Regions from separate parts of the Rhodoferax sp. MLSD5-FHT05B10 genome, predicted to be linked through region 3. Evidence: predicted binding sites of a transcription regulator. Region 3 holds the regulator's gene; each other region holds the start of a gene.

Region 1 (3,274 bases), on a different contig from region 3:
CGCGTGCAGCGGAACCGGGACACAGGCCAGGGCAAGCGCAGCCTGGTCGATGCAGACGGCGTCCAGCCCGTTGGGCAGCAGGGTTGCGATGCGGGCGCCGCGCGGCAGTGCCAGCCGGTCCAGCGCTGCGGCATAACGGGCCACCCGCTCGCCGGTGGCTTGCCAGGAGAGGGGGCGCCACTGGCGGGCGGTCCCGTCGTATTGCAGGTAGGCGGCTGCCTGGGGCGTTTGTGCCACGCGCCAGGCAAAGAGTTCTGCCAGTGTGCGAACCTGGTCCAGGGTCTGTGGCAGAGGGGAAAGCGGTAAAGAGTCCATAACGGGGCGCGATTCTGTTAGCTCGGAGAGGGGGCATATTGTCCCTCTTCCGCGCGCCCCATCAGCGGGCCGCGTCTTACCAGTTGGCTTCGCGCTCCGGCGAGGCGCTGATCTTGTGGATGGACAGGTCCGCGCCGTCGTATTCCTCTTCCTGGCTCAGGCGCAGGCCGGTGAGGCGTTTGAGCGTTCCGTACACCACGAATCCCCCCAGCGCCGCCCAGGCCACGCCCATGCCGGTGCCGATGAGTTGGGCGCCCAACGACACGCCGCCCAAACCGCCCAGCGCCTTGCTGCCGAAAATGCCGGCGGCCACACCGCCCAGGGTGCCGCACAGACCGTGCAGGGGCCACACGCCCAGCACGTCGTCGATCTTCCACTTGTTCTGCGTCAGCGTGAACATCACTACAAAAATGCTGCCCGCGGCCGCGCCCACCACCAAGGCACCCAGCGGGTGCATCAGGTCGGAGCCGGCACATACGGCCACCAGCCCGGCCAGCGGGCCGTTGTGCACAAAGCCGGGGTCGTTCTTGCCCGCCACCAGCGCCGCCAGCGTGCCGCCCACCATGGCCATCAGCGAGTTCACGGCTACCAGGCCCGAGATCTTGTCCAGGGTCTGCGCGCTCATGACGTTGAAGCCGAACCAGCCAACCGTCAAGATCCATGCACCTAGAGCCAGAAACGGGATGCTTGACGGCGGATGCGCGGAGATGGCTCCGTCTTTGCGGTAGCGGTTGCTGCGCGCACCAAGCAGGATGACGGCCGGCAGGGCGATCCAGCCGCCCACGGCGTGCACCACCACGGAGCCGGCAAAGTCGTGGAATTCCTCGCCGGTCAGTGCCTTGATCCAGGCCTGCACGCCAAAATGCTGGTTCCAGACAATGCCTTCATAAAAGGGGTACACAAAGCCGACGATGACGGCAGTAGCCATCAGTTGAGGCCAGAAACGGGCCCGTTCGGCAATTCCGCCGGAAATGATGGCGGGAATGGCGGCTGCAAAGGTGAGCAGGAAGAAGAACTTGACCAGTTCGTAGCCATTTTTCGCTGCCAAGACCTCGGCGCCCACGAAAAAGTGGGTTCCATACGCCACGCCGTAGCCGACGGCGAAGTACACCACGGTGGAGACGGAGAAATCCACCAGGATCTTCACCAGGGCGTTGACCTGGTTCTTGCGCCGTACGGTCCCCAGTTCCAAAAATGCAAAGCCGGCGTGCATGGCCAGCACCATGATGCCGCCAAGAAGAATGAACAAGGCATCTGCGCCCTGTTTGAGTGCTTCCATATAACCCTCTGTGTGTGAAACGCTGCGAAATGGTGCGTGTCGGGTGAAGTTTTAGCACCCGCACCAAAAATAAGCAATAAATGCGCCAGATGAGGGCGGAGCGAATGATGGGGCCCGAAACCGTGCACCCGGTACAATGGCGGCTGTCATTGGGGAGTAGCCGCCCTTCTTAGGTGAGAGGGGCTTGCGTCAACAGACTTGTCTTGCCAGCATGTGGCAGACATGGCGCAAGCGATGTCCATCCTGTGGACTTTGGCGAGACCTTTGGCTGCACGCCCCGTGTCAGGCCGGAGGTGTCGTGCAGTCATGGGTTCTTATCCGGCCGGAGACCACCATGGAAGCTTTCCTCGTTTCAACTGGCATCGTTGCCCTCGCGGAGATGGGTGACAAAACCCAGCTGCTCGCGCTCATTCTCGCCGCCCGTTTCCGCAAACCCTGGCCCATCGTGCTGGGCATCTTTGTCGCTACGGTGATCAACCACACGATTGCCGGCGCCATCGGCGCCTGGCTCACCAGCGTCGTCGGCCCGGACATGTTGCGCTGGGTGCTCGGCGGCTCCTTCATTGCCATGGCGGCATGGATGCTGGTCCCCGACACGGTGGACGACGAGGAAACGTCGGACGCACCGCGCTTTGGCGTGTTTGGCACCACCGTGGTGGCATTCTTTCTGGCGGAAATGGGTGACAAGACCCAGATTGCCACCGTCATGCTGGCGGCGCAGTACCACGCCTGGATCTGGGTGGTGGCCGGCACCACGACGGGCATGATGCTGGCCGATGCGCCGGTGGTCTGGCTGGGCGACAAAATCACCAAATTGGTGCCCATTCGCGTGGTCCACGTGGTCTCGGCGGCCATATTTGCCGTGCTGGGGGTGGTGGCGCTGTGGCCCCAGTCCTGACCGGCCCCACGCCTGCCGTGGCCATCGGATGGCCGGGCGCCCTGGCGGCCCGGTCCGTTGCTATACTTCCCCCAGCGCCAATTTGCTCCAGCTTGCGGGCGCTTAATAAATACAGCTAAAGACGGACCGATACCTGCACCCGGCCTCGTTTTTTGCGACGCCGGGTTTTTTATTGGGATTTGAGTTGGATATGACACTGATCGCGACGCCACAGTCACAGCATTTCTCGGAGGCCCTGCCGCTGCAAAGCGGCGCCGCGCTGCGCGACTACGCCCTGAGCTTTGAGACCTACGGCACCCTCAACGCCGAGCGCAGCAACGCCGTGCTGATCTGCCACGCGCTCAACGCCTCGCACCACGTGGCGGGCGTGTACGCCGGCCAGGACAAATCCGAAGGCTGGTGGGACAACATGATCGGCCCTGGCAAGCCGGTGGACACCAACCGCTTCTTCGTCATTGGCGTCAACAACCTGGGCTCCTGCTTCGGCTCCACCGGGCCGATGCACCCCAACCCGGACGCTGCCGATGGCCGCGTGTACGGTGCCGACTTTCCGGTGGTGACCGTGGAAGACTGGGTCAACGCCCAGGCCCGGCTGCTCGACACGCTGGGCATCCAGACACTGGCCGCCGTGATGGGAGGATCGCTGGGCGGCATGCAGGCCCTTTCCTGGACGCTGCAGTACCCGGACCGCGTGCGCCACGCCGTGGTGGTGGCCAGTGCCCCCAACCTCACGGCCGAGAACATTGCCTTCAATGAAGTGGCGCGCCGCGCCATCGTCACCG
Region 2 (3,274 bases), on a different contig from region 3:
CAAAGGGCAGCGCGACGGCCAAGCAATACCAAGTCAGCAGGTCATCCACCGCGCGTGACCTGCGCCATAGCCATACTGCGGTGACGCCTACTAGCAAAAGCGTCAACGGTAATCCAACACCTACCGCTAAATCCAGAACAATATTGTGCGCATAGGTGAAGGCCTCGCTCTCCGTGTAGGCGCCCAAGACCGCGTTATGTGCGGTGGACACTTCGCGCAATCCCCAACCAAACCAGGGGCGCATTGATACCGCCTGCCAGAGCTGGGGCCAAACTACAAAACGGGTTCCAGCGCTGGTATTTACTTGCGCCACCTTAGCTTCAGCCCACCCACTGTCCTGGATGAAGTTGAAACACACAGGCCAAAATACGAAACAACACACAAAAAAAACAAGCCAGAAAATTATGGCACGAGCAGACAGGAAAAAACCTACTCTGCGACGCTTCACCATCCACCATAGCGCCATTAATAGCAACCCCAAAGCGCCGGTGCGCGACTCCGTTATAGCCAAACCCAGTACCAATATCGCGACTGTAGGCAACGCCGTAGCCACTCGCATACGTCGAGATTCAAATAGATAGATGACACTGGCAAGAGAGAACAATACCAATGTGGCCAGCTGATTGGGTTGGCTCAGATTACCTCCGGGTCGACGCAACAGGTACGGACGGGCAACCCAACTCACCGAATCCCAAATGTCTAAAGCTTGCACCAGCGCCACAATGACCGAAAGCAGCCCACCCAACACGAGCAACACGGCTAATTGCTCACTAAACTGAGCGGTCGACGTGGGTTCTTGTGCTTTTTCAACCGCAAACGAGTAGCCTATGGTCAACGCAAGTACGCACAGCCACAAATAAAAGAACAGTATTACCGCATCGCCTTTGAACTCGATATCTCCGGTCATGGTCTGTATTGCAACGACCACACACAGCAAGCCTATGGGCCACCCCATCCTTGGAATGAGAACTGGACGGCGACCATCACCGCAGTAATTTTTAATTAGCAGCGTGCCCGACAGCATCAGCACTGCGGCAAACGCCAGTGTTTCGCTATGCCAGCTTAACCAAGGCGGGAAATGCAACGGCAATAACCAGCCCGCACCAAGTAAAGTCAGGCTTGCAAAAACGGACAATGCATAAAAGAAACGCCCGTTTCCGGGCGTTTCTTTTGCTGCGTGTATCCCTTTCATAAGGGAGATACAACATTCGCAACCATCACGGCTGGAAAGCTCCTGCCACGGTACTAGGGGTCGTTGCAGCAACAGGGTCGCGGCACGATCCGGGCAGGTACTTAGGATCGATCGTGCCAGGTCCGCAGAGCCATTGAGTAACTTGGCCATTTACGAGCACAGGGGCCAAAAGCACGGTTTTCTGGTCGATCTTTAGGTTGCCCGTACCTTGCGCGGTAACTTGGATGGCGCCCGCTTGATTGGTGGAGACCAACTGAACGTACTTCGTAGAACCGGTGCCCGAAACCTCACAGCCCCAAGCGCCTGCAGCGGGCACGGATGCCGCATTATTGCTCTGGTAGGATTCAGTAACGCTGGTACGGCAGGCGGAAGCAGCCAAAACCACTTCAGACATCTTCGCGCGGAGCGTGTAGTCTTGGTACGCAGGCAATGCCACCGCAGCCAAAATGCCGATGATCGCCACGACGATCATCAATTCGATCAGGGTAAAACCCTTTTGCATAGAACGCTTCATTTGAAACTCCTTGGTTAAAAAACTAGACCCCAATAATCAGCAGGTTCCGTGCCAGCGTCTTCTCATCCAAAAAACAACGAAAAGAGCACCTAACCGGCCATTTCCTGACATGCGCTGGCAAGTTCACTGCCTTTTTTTGACATAAGAGCTTCTGCACGACATTTTTGTCACATCTCTCGTCACTTGATACACACCGACCGAACCATCTTCAAATCGGTCAACCCCATCATGACCTTCTCCATGCCGTCCATCTTCAGGGTCCGCATGCCCCCTTCAACGGCCGTGGCAAAGAGCTCGGCAACCCGGGCGCGTTCCTGGATGAGCTTCTTGACACTGTCATCGGCAACCAGCAATTCATGCAAACCGACCCGGCCTTTGTAGCCGGTCTTGTTGCATTTATCGCAGCCTACCGCTTTGTACAGCTTGATGTGCCCGTCTTCACCGTAGGTTTCCAACCAGCTGTCCAGCAATTTCTTGCTTTCGCCGGCATAGTCTTCCTTCCAGGCTTTCGAGTGGCGCAATTCCTCGGCATATTCCGCCACAAACAAGCGGAGCTCCTCCGCGTCGGGCACATAGGCAACCTTGCAATCGCACAATTTCTTGGCCAACCGCTGCGCCAGAATCCCCAACAACGCGTCCGCAAAGTTGAATGGGTCCATGCCCATGTCCATCAAACGGGTGATGGACTCAGGTGCGGAGTTGGTGTGCAGCGTGGAAAACACCAGGTGGCCCGTCAGTGACGCTTCCACGCCCATGGACACGGTCTCTTTGTCGCGCGACTCCCCCACCATGATGATGTCGGGGTCCGCACGCAGGAAGGCACGCATGATGAGGGCAAAGTCGATCCCCGCCTTGCGGTTGATCTGCACCTGCCGCAGGCCCTTTTGGGTAATTTCAACCGGATCTTCTGCCGTCCAGATCTTGGTATCCGGCGTATTCAGGAACTTGAGAATGGAATGCAACGTGGTCGTCTTGCCCGAGCCGGTGGGGCCGCAGACGTAAAACAGGCCATAGGGTTTGCTGACCGTAGCTTCCAGCCGGGTCTTGTTGCTGGGCGTCAGGCCCAGCTTTTCCAGCGGAATGGGCTCCCCGGCAGCCAGAATCCGCATGACCACGTCTTCCACTCCGCCAGCCGACGGAATGGTCGCCACCCGCAGTTCGATGTCCAGCGGCCCGTACTTCTTGAACTTAATCTTGCCGTCCTGCGGCTTGCGGCGTTCTGAAATATCCAGGTCGCACATGATCTTGAGTCGCGTGACCATGGCTTGCCGGAAATGCGCCGGCACTTCCACGTAGGGAACCAGACTGCCATCGATGCGAAACCGGATACCCGTCTTGAACTTGCCCGGCATAGGCTCGATGTGGATGTCCGATACCTTCTGGTTGTAGGCATCGATGATGACCTTGTTGACGAACTTCACCAGTTCGTTGTCGGCGGCAGCAGACTCCAACGAGTCGTCATTGGTGCCATCATCAATGGGGCCCCCATCCATGTCGGCCAGCAACTGGTCAATGGTGCTGGTATCGGCCGCCGTACCAAACAACTGCGCCAGTGTCTCCTGGAATTC
Region 3 (3,274 bases):
CACCTCGTTCTACATGATCGTGGGCCTGCTGCGCGCCAGCGCGGGCGACATTACGATCGACGGCCAGAGCATCGAGCACATGCCCATCCACCGCCGCGCGCGCCTGGGGCTGGGTTACCTGCCGCAGGAGGCGTCCATTTTCCGCAAGCTCAACGTGGAAGACAACGTGCGCGCCGTGCTGGAGCTGCAGCACGACGAGGCCGGCCAGCCGCTGCAGAGCGCGGAGATCGAGCTGCGCCTGACGGCGCTGCTGCAGGACCTGCGCGTGGAACACCTGCGCGAGTCGCCCTCGTTGGCGCTCTCCGGTGGCGAGCGCCGCCGCGTGGAGATTGCCCGTGCCCTGGCGACCCGTCCGCGGTTCATCCTGCTCGACGAGCCGTTTGCCGGCATCGACCCGATTGCCGTGATCGAGATCCAGCGCATCATCAACTTCCTCAAGAGCCGCGGCATTGGCGTGCTCATCACCGACCACAACGTGCGCGAAACGCTGGGCATCTGCGACCACGCCTACATCATCAGTGACGGCACCGTGCTGGCGCAGGGGACTCCGTCCGAGATCGTGGACAACGCCGATGTACGCCGCGTGTACCTCGGTGAACATTTCCGGATGTAGCCATGGTGCCCCCACGCTTGTTACTTCGTGTACTGCGCTGCCCCCCGCGGGGGCCAAGTCCGCTTGGGGCGGCCCGGCGCGGACTTGCCGTGCCCTGGCCATGAAACAGGGGCTGTCCCTTCGCGTCTCCCAACACCTGGCGCTCACGCCGCAGCTGCAGCAGTCCATCCGCCTGCTGCAGCTCTCCACCCTGGAGTTGAGCCAGGAGGTGGAGCAGATGCTGGACGAAAACCCCTTCCTGGAGCGTGCGCAGGAGAGCGCCGAGCGCGAGGACTTCGGCCTGGAGCAGGCCGATACGCCGGTCAGTGCGGGCGACCGCGAGTCGGAGTCTGCTCCTGATTTTGTAGCAAACTACGCAGATTCCACGGTCGCTGTCAGCCAGAATAATGACGAAACCACGCCCCTATCGGCCGATGAGGGGCCGAGCTGGGACGGTGACGGCACTACCGAGATGCAGCCCGATGACGGCGAATGGGGCACCGACGCCAAGGCGCGCGCCAACAACCTGGGCGATGGCGACGAGGCGGACGCCACCGAGCTGGCGCGTTCGCGCGAGTCGCTGCAATCCCACCTGCACCGCCAGGCGCTGAGCCTGCGCCTGAGCGAGGCCGACGCGGGCGCCCTGCGTTTCCTGATCGAGTCCCTGAACGACGACGGCTACCTGGAGGAGTCGCTGCAGGATCTGGCGCACGGCCTGGCCGGCGACGACGTCGAGCAGGCCGACGACCTGGTGCACCACTTCACCGTGGCGCTGGGTCTGCTGCACAGCCTGGAGCCGGCCGGCGTGGGCGCCCGGGACCTGGGCGAGTGCCTGCGCCTGCAGCTGCGCGCCCGGCTGGATGCGACGCAAGCCAGTGGGCAGCCGCAGGAGCGCCAGGCGGTGCTGGCCCTGGCCCTGCGCATCTGCGCCCAGCCCATGGAACTGCTGGCCCGGCGCGACGTCAAGACCCTGGTGCAACGCTGCGGCGGCACCGACGCCCAGACGCGTGAGGCCATTGCCCTGATTGCCCGGCTGGAACCCAAGCCGGGGCGGCGCTTTGTGGACGTGGAACGCAACATCGTGGTGCCCGACGTGCTGGTGGTGCCGGTTGGCAAGACCGGCGCGGGCCTGACGCCCCAATTCCGCGTCCTGCTCAACCCCGACGTCATGCCCAAGCTGCGGGTGCACGACATCTATGCCAGCGTGCTGCGCAACCACCGTGGCGGCAGCGACGCGGCCAGTTATGCCGGCCTGCAGCAACGCCTGCAGGAGGCCCGCTGGTTCATCAAGAACATCCAGCAGCGCTTTGACACCATCCTGCGCGTGAGCACCGCCATCGTCGAACGGCAGAAGAGCTTCTTCACCCACGGCGAGCTGGCCATGCGCCCGCTGGTGTTGCGCGAGATTGCCGATGAGCTGGGCCTGCACGAGTCCACCATCAGCCGCGTCACCACGGCCAAGTACATGGCCACGCCGTTTGGCACCTTCGAGCTCAAGTACTTCTTCGGCTCCGGGCTGGGCACCGAATCCGGCGGCAACGCCTCCAGCACGGCGGTGCGCGCCCTCATCAAGCAGTTCATCAGCGCCGAGAGCCCCAAGAAACCGCTGTCGGACAACCAGATCTCCGACATGCTCAAGGAGCAGGGCATTGAATGCGCCCGGCGCACGGTGGCCAAATACCGCGAGGGGCTCAAGATCGCGCCCGCATCGCTCAGAAAGGCTCTTCAATGAACCAACTCCAGATTTTTCTCCCCTGCGCCGCCGGCGTGGAAGACCTGCTGGCCCACGAGGTGCACCACCTCACCGGCCTGATGGGCCAGGACCTGCTGACCCGCCGCGGCGGCGTCATGGCGCGGGCCTCGTGGCGCGACGCCATGCGCCTGAACCTGCACAGCCGCCTGGCGCAGCGCGTGCTGGTGCAGCTGAGCTACACCGAGTACCGCAACGAGCAGGACCTGTACCGCGCCGCCGCCGACGTGGCGTGGGAGATCTGGTTCACGCCCAAGCAGAGCATCAAGGTAGAAGTCACCGCCCAGCACAGTCCGCTGACCAGCCTGAACTTTGCCGCGCTCAAGATCAAGGACGCGGTGTGTGACCGTTTCCGCGACAAGGCCCACGGTGTGCGCCCCGATGTGAACACCCAGTGGCCCGACGTGCGCATCTACGCCCACCTGACCACCGACACCTGCTCGCTGTACATCGACACCTCGGGCGAGCCGCTGTTCAAGCGTGGCTGGCGCGAGGACAAGGGCGACGCCCCGCTGAAGGAAACCCTGGCTGCCGCCATGATCGCCGCCAGCGGCTGGGCCGATGGCGACGACGACCTGTTGCCCCTGTACGACCCCTGCTGCGGCAGCGGCACCATTGCCATCGAGGCCGCGCAGGTGGCCTGCAACATCGCGCCCGGCAGCCTGCGCCACTTTGCCTTCGAGAAGTATCTGCCGTTCCAGGCACATGTCTGGTCTGCTATCAAAAAAGAAGCTGCTGACGCAGTGGTGAAGCCGGCAGCAGGCCAAAAAGCCCTGATTTACGGCAGTGACGTGTCGCACCGCATGGTGGACTTCGCCCAGCGCAACGCCGAGCGCGCCGGCGTGGCCGACGTGGTGGAGTTCCGCGGCGGCGACGCCCTGCAGCGCATGCCGCCCACGGATGTGCCCGGCGTGCTGCTGCTCAACCCGCCC

Evidence for each region. The regulator sigma-54, encoded in region 3, starts transcription at its own class of promoters, with help from an activator protein. The targets are predictions, from matches to a motif close to TGGCANGNAANCTGCTTT.
Region 1: AC1Q5W_RS11615 (ammonium transporter) is a predicted target of sigma-54. The motif match lies at 1,665-1,682, and genes of this name have one in related genera.
Region 2: AC1Q5W_RS12000 (pilin) is a predicted target of sigma-54. The motif match lies at 1,743-1,760, and genes of this name have one in related genera.

The regions. Positions count from the first base shown of each region.
Region 1 is NZ_JBXAFT010000006.1:194,035-197,308, forward strand. It holds gene AC1Q5W_RS11610 (AMP-dependent synthetase/ligase) at 1-315, opposite strand, end outside; gene AC1Q5W_RS11615 (ammonium transporter) at 392-1,594, opposite strand; yybP-ykoY riboswitch at 1,734-1,928, shown strand; gene AC1Q5W_RS11620 (TMEM165/GDT1 family protein) at 1,929-2,492, shown strand; gene metX (homoserine O-succinyltransferase MetX) at 2,683-3,274, shown strand, end outside.
Region 2 is NZ_JBXAFT010000006.1:279,057-282,330, reverse strand. It holds gene AC1Q5W_RS12005 (PglL family O-oligosaccharyltransferase) at 1-1,192, opposite strand, end outside; gene AC1Q5W_RS12000 (pilin) at 1,218-1,706, opposite strand; gene AC1Q5W_RS11995 (GspE/PulE family protein) at 1,886-3,274, opposite strand, start outside.
Region 3 is NZ_JBXAFT010000004.1:195,787-199,060, reverse strand. It holds gene lptB (LPS export ABC transporter ATP-binding protein) at 1-613, shown strand, start outside; gene rpoN (RNA polymerase factor sigma-54) at 714-2,324, shown strand; gene AC1Q5W_RS08160 (THUMP domain-containing class I SAM-dependent RNA methyltransferase) at 2,321-3,274, shown strand, end outside.